3 regions of the Heyndrickxia sp. FSL K6-6286 genome follow, and region 3 is predicted to be linked to each of the others. Evidence: riboswitches for the same ligand, from Rfam matches in the RefSeq annotation. Region 3 holds a riboswitch; each other region holds the start of a gene.
What was found. A riboswitch is a leader RNA that binds a small molecule or an ion and turns the genes downstream of it on or off. The one in region 3 is predicted to bind S-adenosylmethionine.
Positions count from the first base shown of each region.

Region 1: linked by a shared signal. The riboswitch ahead of MHI39_RS06220 (O-acetylhomoserine aminocarboxypropyltransferase/cysteine synthase family protein) and the one ahead of MHI39_RS06925 (methionine ABC transporter ATP-binding protein) in region 3 are both predicted to bind S-adenosylmethionine.
Region 2: linked by a shared signal. The riboswitch ahead of MHI39_RS02395 (methionine ABC transporter ATP-binding protein) and the one ahead of MHI39_RS06925 (methionine ABC transporter ATP-binding protein) in region 3 are both predicted to bind S-adenosylmethionine.

Region 1 covers NZ_CP152029.1:1,251,012-1,254,147, forward strand. The annotation lists gene MHI39_RS06215 (aminotransferase class I/II-fold pyridoxal phosphate-dependent enzyme) at 1-672, shown strand, start outside; SAM riboswitch class I at 866-978, shown strand; gene MHI39_RS06220 (O-acetylhomoserine aminocarboxypropyltransferase/cysteine synthase family protein) at 1,169-2,464, shown strand; gene MHI39_RS06225 (homoserine dehydrogenase) at 2,515-3,136, shown strand, end outside.
Region 2 covers NZ_CP152029.1:436,750-439,885, reverse strand. The annotation lists gene MHI39_RS02400 (methionine ABC transporter permease) at 35-697, opposite strand; gene MHI39_RS02395 (methionine ABC transporter ATP-binding protein) at 687-1,712, opposite strand; SAM riboswitch class I at 1,797-1,915, opposite strand; gene MHI39_RS02390 (L,D-transpeptidase) at 2,062-2,400, opposite strand; gene MHI39_RS02385 (hypothetical protein) at 2,738-3,136, shown strand, end outside.
Region 3 covers NZ_CP152029.1:1,410,783-1,413,918, reverse strand. The annotation lists gene MHI39_RS06935 (MetQ/NlpA family ABC transporter substrate-binding protein) at 1-68, opposite strand, end outside; gene MHI39_RS06930 (methionine ABC transporter permease) at 96-764, opposite strand; gene MHI39_RS06925 (methionine ABC transporter ATP-binding protein) at 757-1,788, opposite strand; SAM riboswitch class I at 1,895-2,000, opposite strand; gene MHI39_RS06920 (hypothetical protein) at 2,147-2,485, opposite strand; gene MHI39_RS06915 (MFS transporter) at 2,651-3,136, opposite strand, start outside.

The sequences.
Region 1 (3,136 bases), 160 kb from region 3:
TTTTTACGGATAGAAAACGTGACTGAATTGGTTCGAATCGCAAAGGAATTTCAGCTTTGCACAATGGTAGATAATACATTCGCAACTCCATATTTATTGCAGCCTTTTAAGGACGGAGTGGATATTGTGGCTCATAGCGCAACGAAATATATAGGTGGGCACAGTGATGTAACCGCTGGCGTAGTTGTTGGAGCAGAAGCATTGATGGCAAAAGCAAGACAAAAGGTAGTTAATTTGGGTACAAATTTAAGTCCCTTTGAAGCATGGCTTACTAGTAGAGGGTTAAAAACACTTGCATTAAGAATGGAGCGCCAAGCAACTAATGCTCAACTGTTAGCAGAAAGCCTAACGAATCATTCCAATGTAAAAAAAGTTTACTATCCAGAAAATCTATCAACTAAGGGAAATGGTGCGATAGTTACAATTGAATTAGGAGAAGCTGTAGATATTCATCAGTTTTTTTCCTCTTTAGGCTGGGTAAAACTTGTTCCTACATTAGCAGGAGTGGAAACAACTGTATCCTATCCGTTTGGAACATCTCATCGTAGTCTTACTTTAGAGGAGCAAGAAAGCATAGGAATCAATCAGTGGGTTATTCGCATTTCGGTAGGAATAGAAGATTCAGCAGATATTATTAAGCAATTTAAGCGTGCGATAGAAGCCGCATTATAAGATTGGTATCAAGTTTAGTATCGTTTGCTACTTTGATAAAAAGTCATGCCTTTTCACTTAGCGGCTGTTTTAAAGGGATGAAAGAAATATCCACTAAAAAGTTTTTTTAATAGAAAAAAGGTTGACGAACTATTCATCCATCTTTTATAATGCAAAACAAGAGCAATTTAAAATTTTCTAAATTTAATAATCACTCTTATCGTGAGCGGCGGAGGGACTAGGCCCTTTGAAGCCCGGCAACCTTCAAGCATTCGTGCTTGAAAAGGTGCTAATTCCTACAGATCAATTAGATCTGAAAGATAAGGGGAGGAACTGATATAATAAGCCCTCTTCTTATGAAGAGGGTTTTTTGTTTCCCCTCATTCCATACTTCTCAAATCCCACAACAGAGGAATTACTCAATGAACCTTACCTAGTTTAAGCGGCTTAATGTTATTAGCCATTGAATGTTATTTAGCCTCACCTGAATAATAAAAAGATCTAGGAGGAATTCAAAATGACAAATGAAAACTATCAACCAGAAACGTTATTACTTCATGGGGGACAGGAGCCTGATCCAACGACAGGTTCACGGGCTGTTCCTGTTTATAAGACGACATCCTATGTTTTTAAAGATACAGATCATGCCCAAGGGTTATTTGCCCTTGAACAACCTGGCTATATTTATACAAGAATTGGCAATCCAACGGTTGATGTATTTGAGCAGCGTATTGCCCTTTTGGAAGGGGGAACAGCAGCTGTTGCACTTTCATCAGGGATGGCCGCCATTGCTTTTTCTATTTTAAATATTGCTAGTGCAGGAGATGAAATTATCGCTGCTGGAAATCTTTATGGCGGGACTTTTAATCTCTTTGCAACGACGCTTCCTAGATATGGGATTCAAGTGAAATTTGTTGATGCAACTGATCCGGAAAATTTTCGGGAAGCAATCACACCAAAAACGAAAGCTCTTTTTGCAGAAATTATTGGCAATCCAAGCCTACATGTTTTAGATGTTGAGGCAGTAGCAAATGTTGCCCATGAAAATGGAATTCCGTTGATCATAGATAATACCTTCGGAACACCATATCTATCTAATCCAATAAAATGGGGTGCTGATATTGTTGTTCATTCCGCTACTAAATGGATTGGCGGACATGGTACGACAATCGGCGGTGTCGTGATTGATGGAGGTAAATTTGATTGGAATAGTGATAAATTCCCTTATTTTAAAGAGCCGGATGAAAGTTATCATGGCCTTCGATATGGCATTGATGTGCCTCAAGCAGCATTTGCCACAAAACTTCGTGTGCAGTTATTGCGTGATTTCGGTGCTAGCTTAAGTCCTGATAGTGCATTCTTATTATTACAAGGTCTTGAAACATTGCATCTACGTGTACAAAAGCATAATGAAAATGCATTGAAGATTGCCCAATTTTTACAAGATCATCCTGCCGTTGCTTGGGTTAATTATACAGGACTAGAGGAACATCCATCATATGAGCTTGCAACTAAATATTTCAAAGGTGGATTTGGTTCCATTGTCAACTTTGGGATTAAAGGTGGTCGGGAAGTAGGAAGAAAAGTCATCGATGAGATAAAATTATGGTCTCATGTTGCAAATGTGGGGGATGCAAAATCTTTAATTATCCATCCTGCATCTACTACCCATCAACAGCTTAATGCAGAGGATCTTAAACTAACAGGTGTAACAGAGGAACTGATTCGCCTTTCGGTCGGCTTGGAAGCAGTAGAGGATTTAACAGCAGATTTAGATCAAGCGATTGTAAAAGCAACAAGTGTCACAGTATAGAAATAGTAAATTTTTGCACAGTCGGTCAGGCGAATAAGGGGGATTTCTTAATGTCAGTCATAAAGGCAGCGCTTTTAGGTTTTGGAACGGTTGGTGAAGGTGTCTATACTGCAATTCACTCCCATCAACAGCAGCTTAATGAACTGCTGGGAGTAAGGGTGGAAATTGTTGCGGTATTGATTCGGGATAAAAATAAAAAGAGACACATTGAGTCGAATATACTTGTCACAACAGATTTCGAAGAGATTCTTAATATACGTGATTTGGATGTAGTTTTTGAAGCGATTGTAGGAGAGGAACCAGGTTACACGTATTTGAAGCAGGCAATTGATAAGGGCATCCATGTGATTACAGCTAATAAGGTCATGTTTGCAAAATATGGGCAGGAATTAATTCATAAAGCAAAGCAACGGAATGTAAAACTTGCATTTGAAGCAACAACGGCTGGTGGGGTTCCAATTATAAGAACCATCCAACGATTGCTGCAAGTTAATCGAATTACAAAGGTTCAAGGGATACTAAATGGCACCTCAAATTTTATTTTGACAAAAATGAGAGAGAACAAGTTGTCATTCGAGGCAGCTCTTCATTTAGCACAGCAAAAAGGCTATGCGGAGGCTGACCCGACGAATGATATTAGTGGAAAAGATGCCTTTTGTAAATTAATGATAT
Region 2 (3,136 bases), 970 kb from region 3:
CTTTTCTTATGATGTTTTTATCATTGCTTTATTTTTATCTACGAAGGAAAATTCTCGCTAAGTAGTTGCCAACAAATTGAGCAATTTGTACAAGAATAATTAATAACACAACTGTCACAATCATCACTTGCGTATCAAAGCGTTGATAACCATAGGTCATCGCCAAATCTCCAAGGCCACCGCCGCCTACTGTACCTGCCATGGCTGAAAAATCAATTAATCCAACGGTGATAAAGGTAATTCCTAAAATTAGTGGACCCAAGGCTTCACGAATTAATACCCCGAAGATAATTTGTAGCTTACCTGCCCCCATGGCCTTCGCTGCTTCTATAATTCCCGGATCGATGGATACAAGATTGTTTTCGACCACACGTGCAATTCCGAAGGATGCTGCTATTGTCATCGGAAAGATAGCTGCAGCTGTTCCAATGGTTGACCCCATCACCATCCTAGTAATTGGGCTAATGGCAACGAGAAAAATAATAAATGGAATCGGTCGAATAATATTTATTAAAATATTTAAGATAGTAGATACCGTTTTATTTTCTAAAATATTGCCTTTTCGAGTGACGAAAAGGAGTAAACCAATAATCGTTCCAATGATTGTTGAAAAGATTAATGTAAAAATAACCATAGTCACTGTTTGACCCGATGCCTGCACTACTCTGGGCCAAAATGTACTCCAATCAACTTGCATGAGTTGTAACCTCCTTTATTTGTACAAATCTTTCTAAATGCTTCACTGCCTTATCAACTTCATGATCTGTCCCTTGTAATTCAACGATAAGCTGGCCAAAAAGCACTTCCTGTAACTCGCTAATATTGCCGTAAATGATATTAACATCTACTTGATAGGACTTCGCAATATCAGAAAGCAACGGTTTACTTGTCTCTTCCCCAGTAAAAACTAATCTGTATAAGCGACTTAATGGGTTAGATCGTAATTTTTCAAATAGTTTAGAAGAGATTTTGTCATTTAAAACAGAACTAATAAAATTCTTAGTTGTTTGTGTTTTTGGATTCGTGAAAATATCAAAAACCGATCCTTCCTCTATGACCCTTCCGTTTTCCATCACTGCTACTCTGTCACATATATTGCGAATGACTTGCATTTCATGGGTGATTAATAGAATGGTCACATTGTACTCTTCATTTACCTTTTTTAACAGATTCAAAATATCACTAGTAGTTTCTGGATCTAATGCAGAGGTAGCCTCATCACAGATAAGAATATCTGGGGATGTAGCAAGTGCTCTTGCAATACCTACCCGCTGTTTCTGACCACCAGACAATTGTTCAGGATAATACTTCGCCTTATCTGCTAATCCTACAAATTGTAATAGTTCTGTTACTCTACGATTAATCTCCTGTTTTGGCACTTTCGCAAGTTTTAATGGATAAGCAACATTTCCAAACACCGTTCGGGAGTTAAATAGATTAAAGGTCTGAAAGATCATTCCAATTCTTTGCCTCATCATCCTGAGTTCCTTCTCTGTAAGCGATAAATTTTCCTGATCATTGACAATCACTTTTCCAGTTGTTGGTCGTTCTAATAGATTTACCAGCCTAAGTAGGGTACTTTTCCCGGCTCCACTGAAGCCGATGACCCCAAATATTTCCCCTTTTTCAATCGACAAGGAGACATCCTGCACAGCTGCAACTTCTCTGCCTTTTGACTGGAAAACCTTACTTACACCTTCAAACTTAATCATGTTGTATTCTCCTCTCAAGAACAAAAAAACCCTTCTTCTTATCCGCACACAGATAAGAAGAAGGGTTTATATTAACCGCTCTACTTCTTATCTTTCAAGCTGATAAAACAATCAGCTTGCAGGAATTAGCACGGTATTTGCAAAATAGCAAACCCGTTGCCGAGGCTTCGCAGGGCCAGTCCCTCCACCTCTCTGGATAAGTAATAGTCATTTTATTTAATTTTTGTTCAATTAATTATGTTCAATAATATTCCGAAATATAATATAAGTCAATATCTTTTTTTATTTTTCTTAAATAATTTTTTTGAATGAAGTCTGTGGACTCGACCTAGTGGATACTTTTTAACCACTAATTTCGGCTTATCCTCACCTTAGTGCCTATCGGAACAATTTTCGAAAGGGAAAGAACATCCTTATTGTACATTCGAATACACCCATGTGAAACCAGCTTCCCAATTGAGGCAGGATTATTAGTCCCGTGTATTCCATAGTGCGGCTTCGATAATCCCATCCACATGATACCGAATGGACCTCCTGGATTTGGCTGTTTATTGATGATTGTATATACCCCTTTAGGTGTAGGGGTCAGCATCTTCCCCCCCCCGATTGGATAGGTTTTGACAACTCTTCCGGCATTCAACAATGTCAAACGGCGTTTTGCTGTTGATACATGAATTTCATATGCCACTTTCCCCACCTCCATTCATACATTATGCATACTCATGGATAATGAACCAATAGACATAAAAAAATTTAGTATGTATCAAATAGATGCAATCATTTTCAATGCCTCAAGACTCGTTTCCTTTGAACCAAAAGCTGTTCAGATAGTTTGTTGCTTTGCAAAGCCCTATTGCCGGCTTTTCTCCTAATAAAAGGTTCAGTGTTATTATGAAGTTTGTAGTTCTTATCTCGGTGTCATGAAAGGTTCTCTTATTCTTAACCTATTCTATTAGAGACAAATAACATCATGGAGGAGAATTTTTGGTAAAATATATTTAACAATCATAAGGAGCTTGATAATCATGAGCAAAAGTGATTTAGAAAAATTAACATTCGAATTAAATAAAATAAAAGAACTAAATAGTAAATTATTGGAGAATAATATTCAACCGATATTGAAAGAAAAAGTTCAGGATTTTTTAGATGCCTTTGAAGATTATTTTAGAGAAAGAGGGCTTGTTGTAAACGCAGGTCACTTGACTGTTCGCGCAGCTTTCGATTCCTTAGAGTTTACTGCTTTTTCAAAGGGCGACCCGACTATATTTATATTAAAGGATAGAGAAACGATTGCCTCCATATCTGTTAAATACAAAACACCAACACGGTCCGCATCATATCAGTTTGACACTGAAGAAGAACAGTTAAAATGGGAAATAAAAAAGGAAAACACATTATTTAGTTATCTGGAGAATCCTGAATTC
Region 3 (3,136 bases):
GAAGAACCACAGGCCGCTAATCCAAACACAAGCAATGCTGCAAAAAGTATACCTAACCATTTTTTCATTTGTATTTCCTCCTCTTTAATATGAAGTTATCGCTTATCTATTTTTCTTGTAATTAAATCTCCAATCATCTGGATGATGAAAACGATAATTAAAATTATAATTGTAGCTACAAAAGTAACATCTGTACGATTTCTTTGGAAACCATCTAAATAGGCTAGATTTCCTAATCCGCCGGCACCAATTGCACCTGCCATTGCGGTATACCCTACAATAGCAATGGATGTAACAGTTATACCTGAAACAATGGCCGGCATTGATTCTGGTAATAATACTTTAAATATAATGGTACTCATCTTGGCACCCATAGCCCTCGCTGCTTCAATAACGCCTTTATCGACTTCTCTTAGACCAATCTCCACTAATCTTGCATAAAAAGGTGCCGCACCTATAATCAATGCAGGTAAAGCTGCTTCTGGCCCAATTATGGAACCGACAATTGTTTTAGTAAATGGAATTAAAAGAACAATTAATATAATGAAAGGAATCGAACGAAAAACATTAACAATTGCTGAGATAATTGTGTTTATTGCACGGTTTTCCCATAAACTTCCTTTCGCTGTAAAAAACAATAACAAACCTAATAATATTCCGATTACAAATGTTGCAATCACGGACCAGAATGACATATATATAGTTTCTTTAGTGGCATCCCACATAGAAACCCAATCTACGTTTGGAAAGTATTTCTCAAGCATCTGCCTTCATCACCTCTAGCTCAATCTCCTGTTGTTTTTGTAAATAAGTTAATCCCTTATTTATTTCTTCTTCCTCACCATCTACATGAATGAACAATGTCCCATATGATCCATTCTGTGTTTGTGAGATGTTGCCCTGAATAATATTTACAGAAAGAGAATAATTCCTAATAAGATCAGTTATAATCGGTTGTTCAGCAGAACCTCCAATAAAAGTAATCTTCACTAATCGTCCACTTGAATACATATTTAATAGTTGTTGTACTGTTTCATGGGTATCTTCAGGTTCTGTGAGTTGTCTAACGAAACGTTTTGTTATTTTCTCTTGAGGTTTTCTAAACACATCAAGTACGCTTCCCATCTCAACAACCTGACCATTTTCCATAACAGCAACTCGATGGCAAATTTTCCTAATCACATGCATTTCATGGGTAATTAGCACAATCGTTAATCCAAGTCTTTTATTAATATCCACTAATAGATCCAAAATAGAATCTGTAGTCTGTGGGTCCAATGCAGAAGTCGCCTCATCACATAAAAGTACTTGAGGGTCATTTGCTAAAGCACGGGCAATACCTACACGTTGCTTTTGTCCACCACTAAGCTGTGAAGGGTATGCTTCTTCCCTTCCATCTAATCCAACAAGCTTAATTAATTCGTCTACTTTTTTTCTACGCTGCTGTTTTGATACACCCGCGATTTCAAGAGGAAAAGAAATATTTTCCCTAACAGTACGTGACCAAAGAAGATTAAAATGCTGAAATATCATTCCAATGCCTTGTCTTGCTTTTCTTAGCTCTGCACCCTTTATACTTGAAATTTCCTTCCCAGCTACATGAATCTTACCCGAGGTTGGAATTTCTAGACCATTTAACATACGGATTAACGTACTTTTCCCGGCACCTGAATAGCCAATAACACCAAAAATTTCACCTTTATTTATATCAATGTTAATGTCATTAACTGCTGTAACTTCTCCATTTTTTGTAGAAAATATTTTTTTTACTTTTTGAACGGTTATCATGCTGTCCACCTCACTTGTATATGACGCCTAGTATTCCAATAATCTGGGCAAAATAAAATGCCTTTCTGCAAAATGACAGAAAGGCATGAATAATTATGAAACCTTCCTCTCATCTTCCAAAGTTAAAAACTTTGTGTGAATTGGCACCATTTCAGATATCTGACGGTTGCCGGGCTTCATAGGGCACATCCCTCCACCTCTCTTGATAAGAGCACATATATATGTAATTGTTAATCTTTCAAACAAAAAATCCCGTTATTAAACTTTCAATATCAAAGACTTAATTTAGTACAAAAGTCATTCTATCATGATGGTTAATGACTGTCAACAAAAAATCACAAGAAATATAGTTCTCCATTCATGCAATCTGATAGTCTTTACTTAGCCATAAAATCGATTCAAGTAAAAGTGATAAGCGATAGGAGCCATATAATGTAAGTTCGTTATTTTTCACTAATTGACTTAAGCGAATATGACCATTTAAAAGATGACATAGTATTGGTTTGGAGGCATGTATTTCTAAATTCGATTCGCCTATATCTTTTTTCATTATAGAACAGCTATTTTTAGAAATATACAATCCCCATTCCTCTTTATCGCAAACAAATTTTATCATAATAGGACGGTTTGGAAATAAGGCATTCAAATGTTTTCGATTATCCAACTCTTGAATCAGTCTTTCAAAAAATGAATCCACAAAGATCACCCATTTCTCGTTTATCTTTTATACACTTATTCATTTTTTGAATAGAAAATCCTCTATCTATCGTTCTACAATTTTTTCAAGATATAAAATACATAAAAAATTCTTGTCGAATAAAATCATTATCTATTTATTTCCCAAGAAATTTGTCATAAGTATTTATACTACTTTTGAAATAGGAGGATGATCTTTTTTGCTTCCAAAAGATTTAAAGACAATAAAAAAGTAGATCGACCCCACTAAATATAAAAAACATGTGATTGAAAAAACAATGGCGTAGCCATTATAAGAACCATTTCGTGAAACAATTCCCATTGAAACTGGCCCCATCAACGCCCATCCTAAATTAAATACCATTTGATTGACAGAGTTTGCAAGACCCTTCACTGAATTATCAACTTTAGACATCATTAATGACATTTGAATTGGATTTCCTGCATTCATTAAAGCCTGCCTGAATAAAAACCCAATTGCTGCAAGTAATAAACTATGAGTAAATCCCGTTAATAATAAAAATGGGAGAGAAGCCAATTGCAAAAAGACAACTGCCTTAACCTCCCCTACTTTACTTACTACAAATGGACCAATAAACATAGCGATGGCGGTTGCTGCCTGCCCCATCGAAATAATAAATCCAATCGTTGT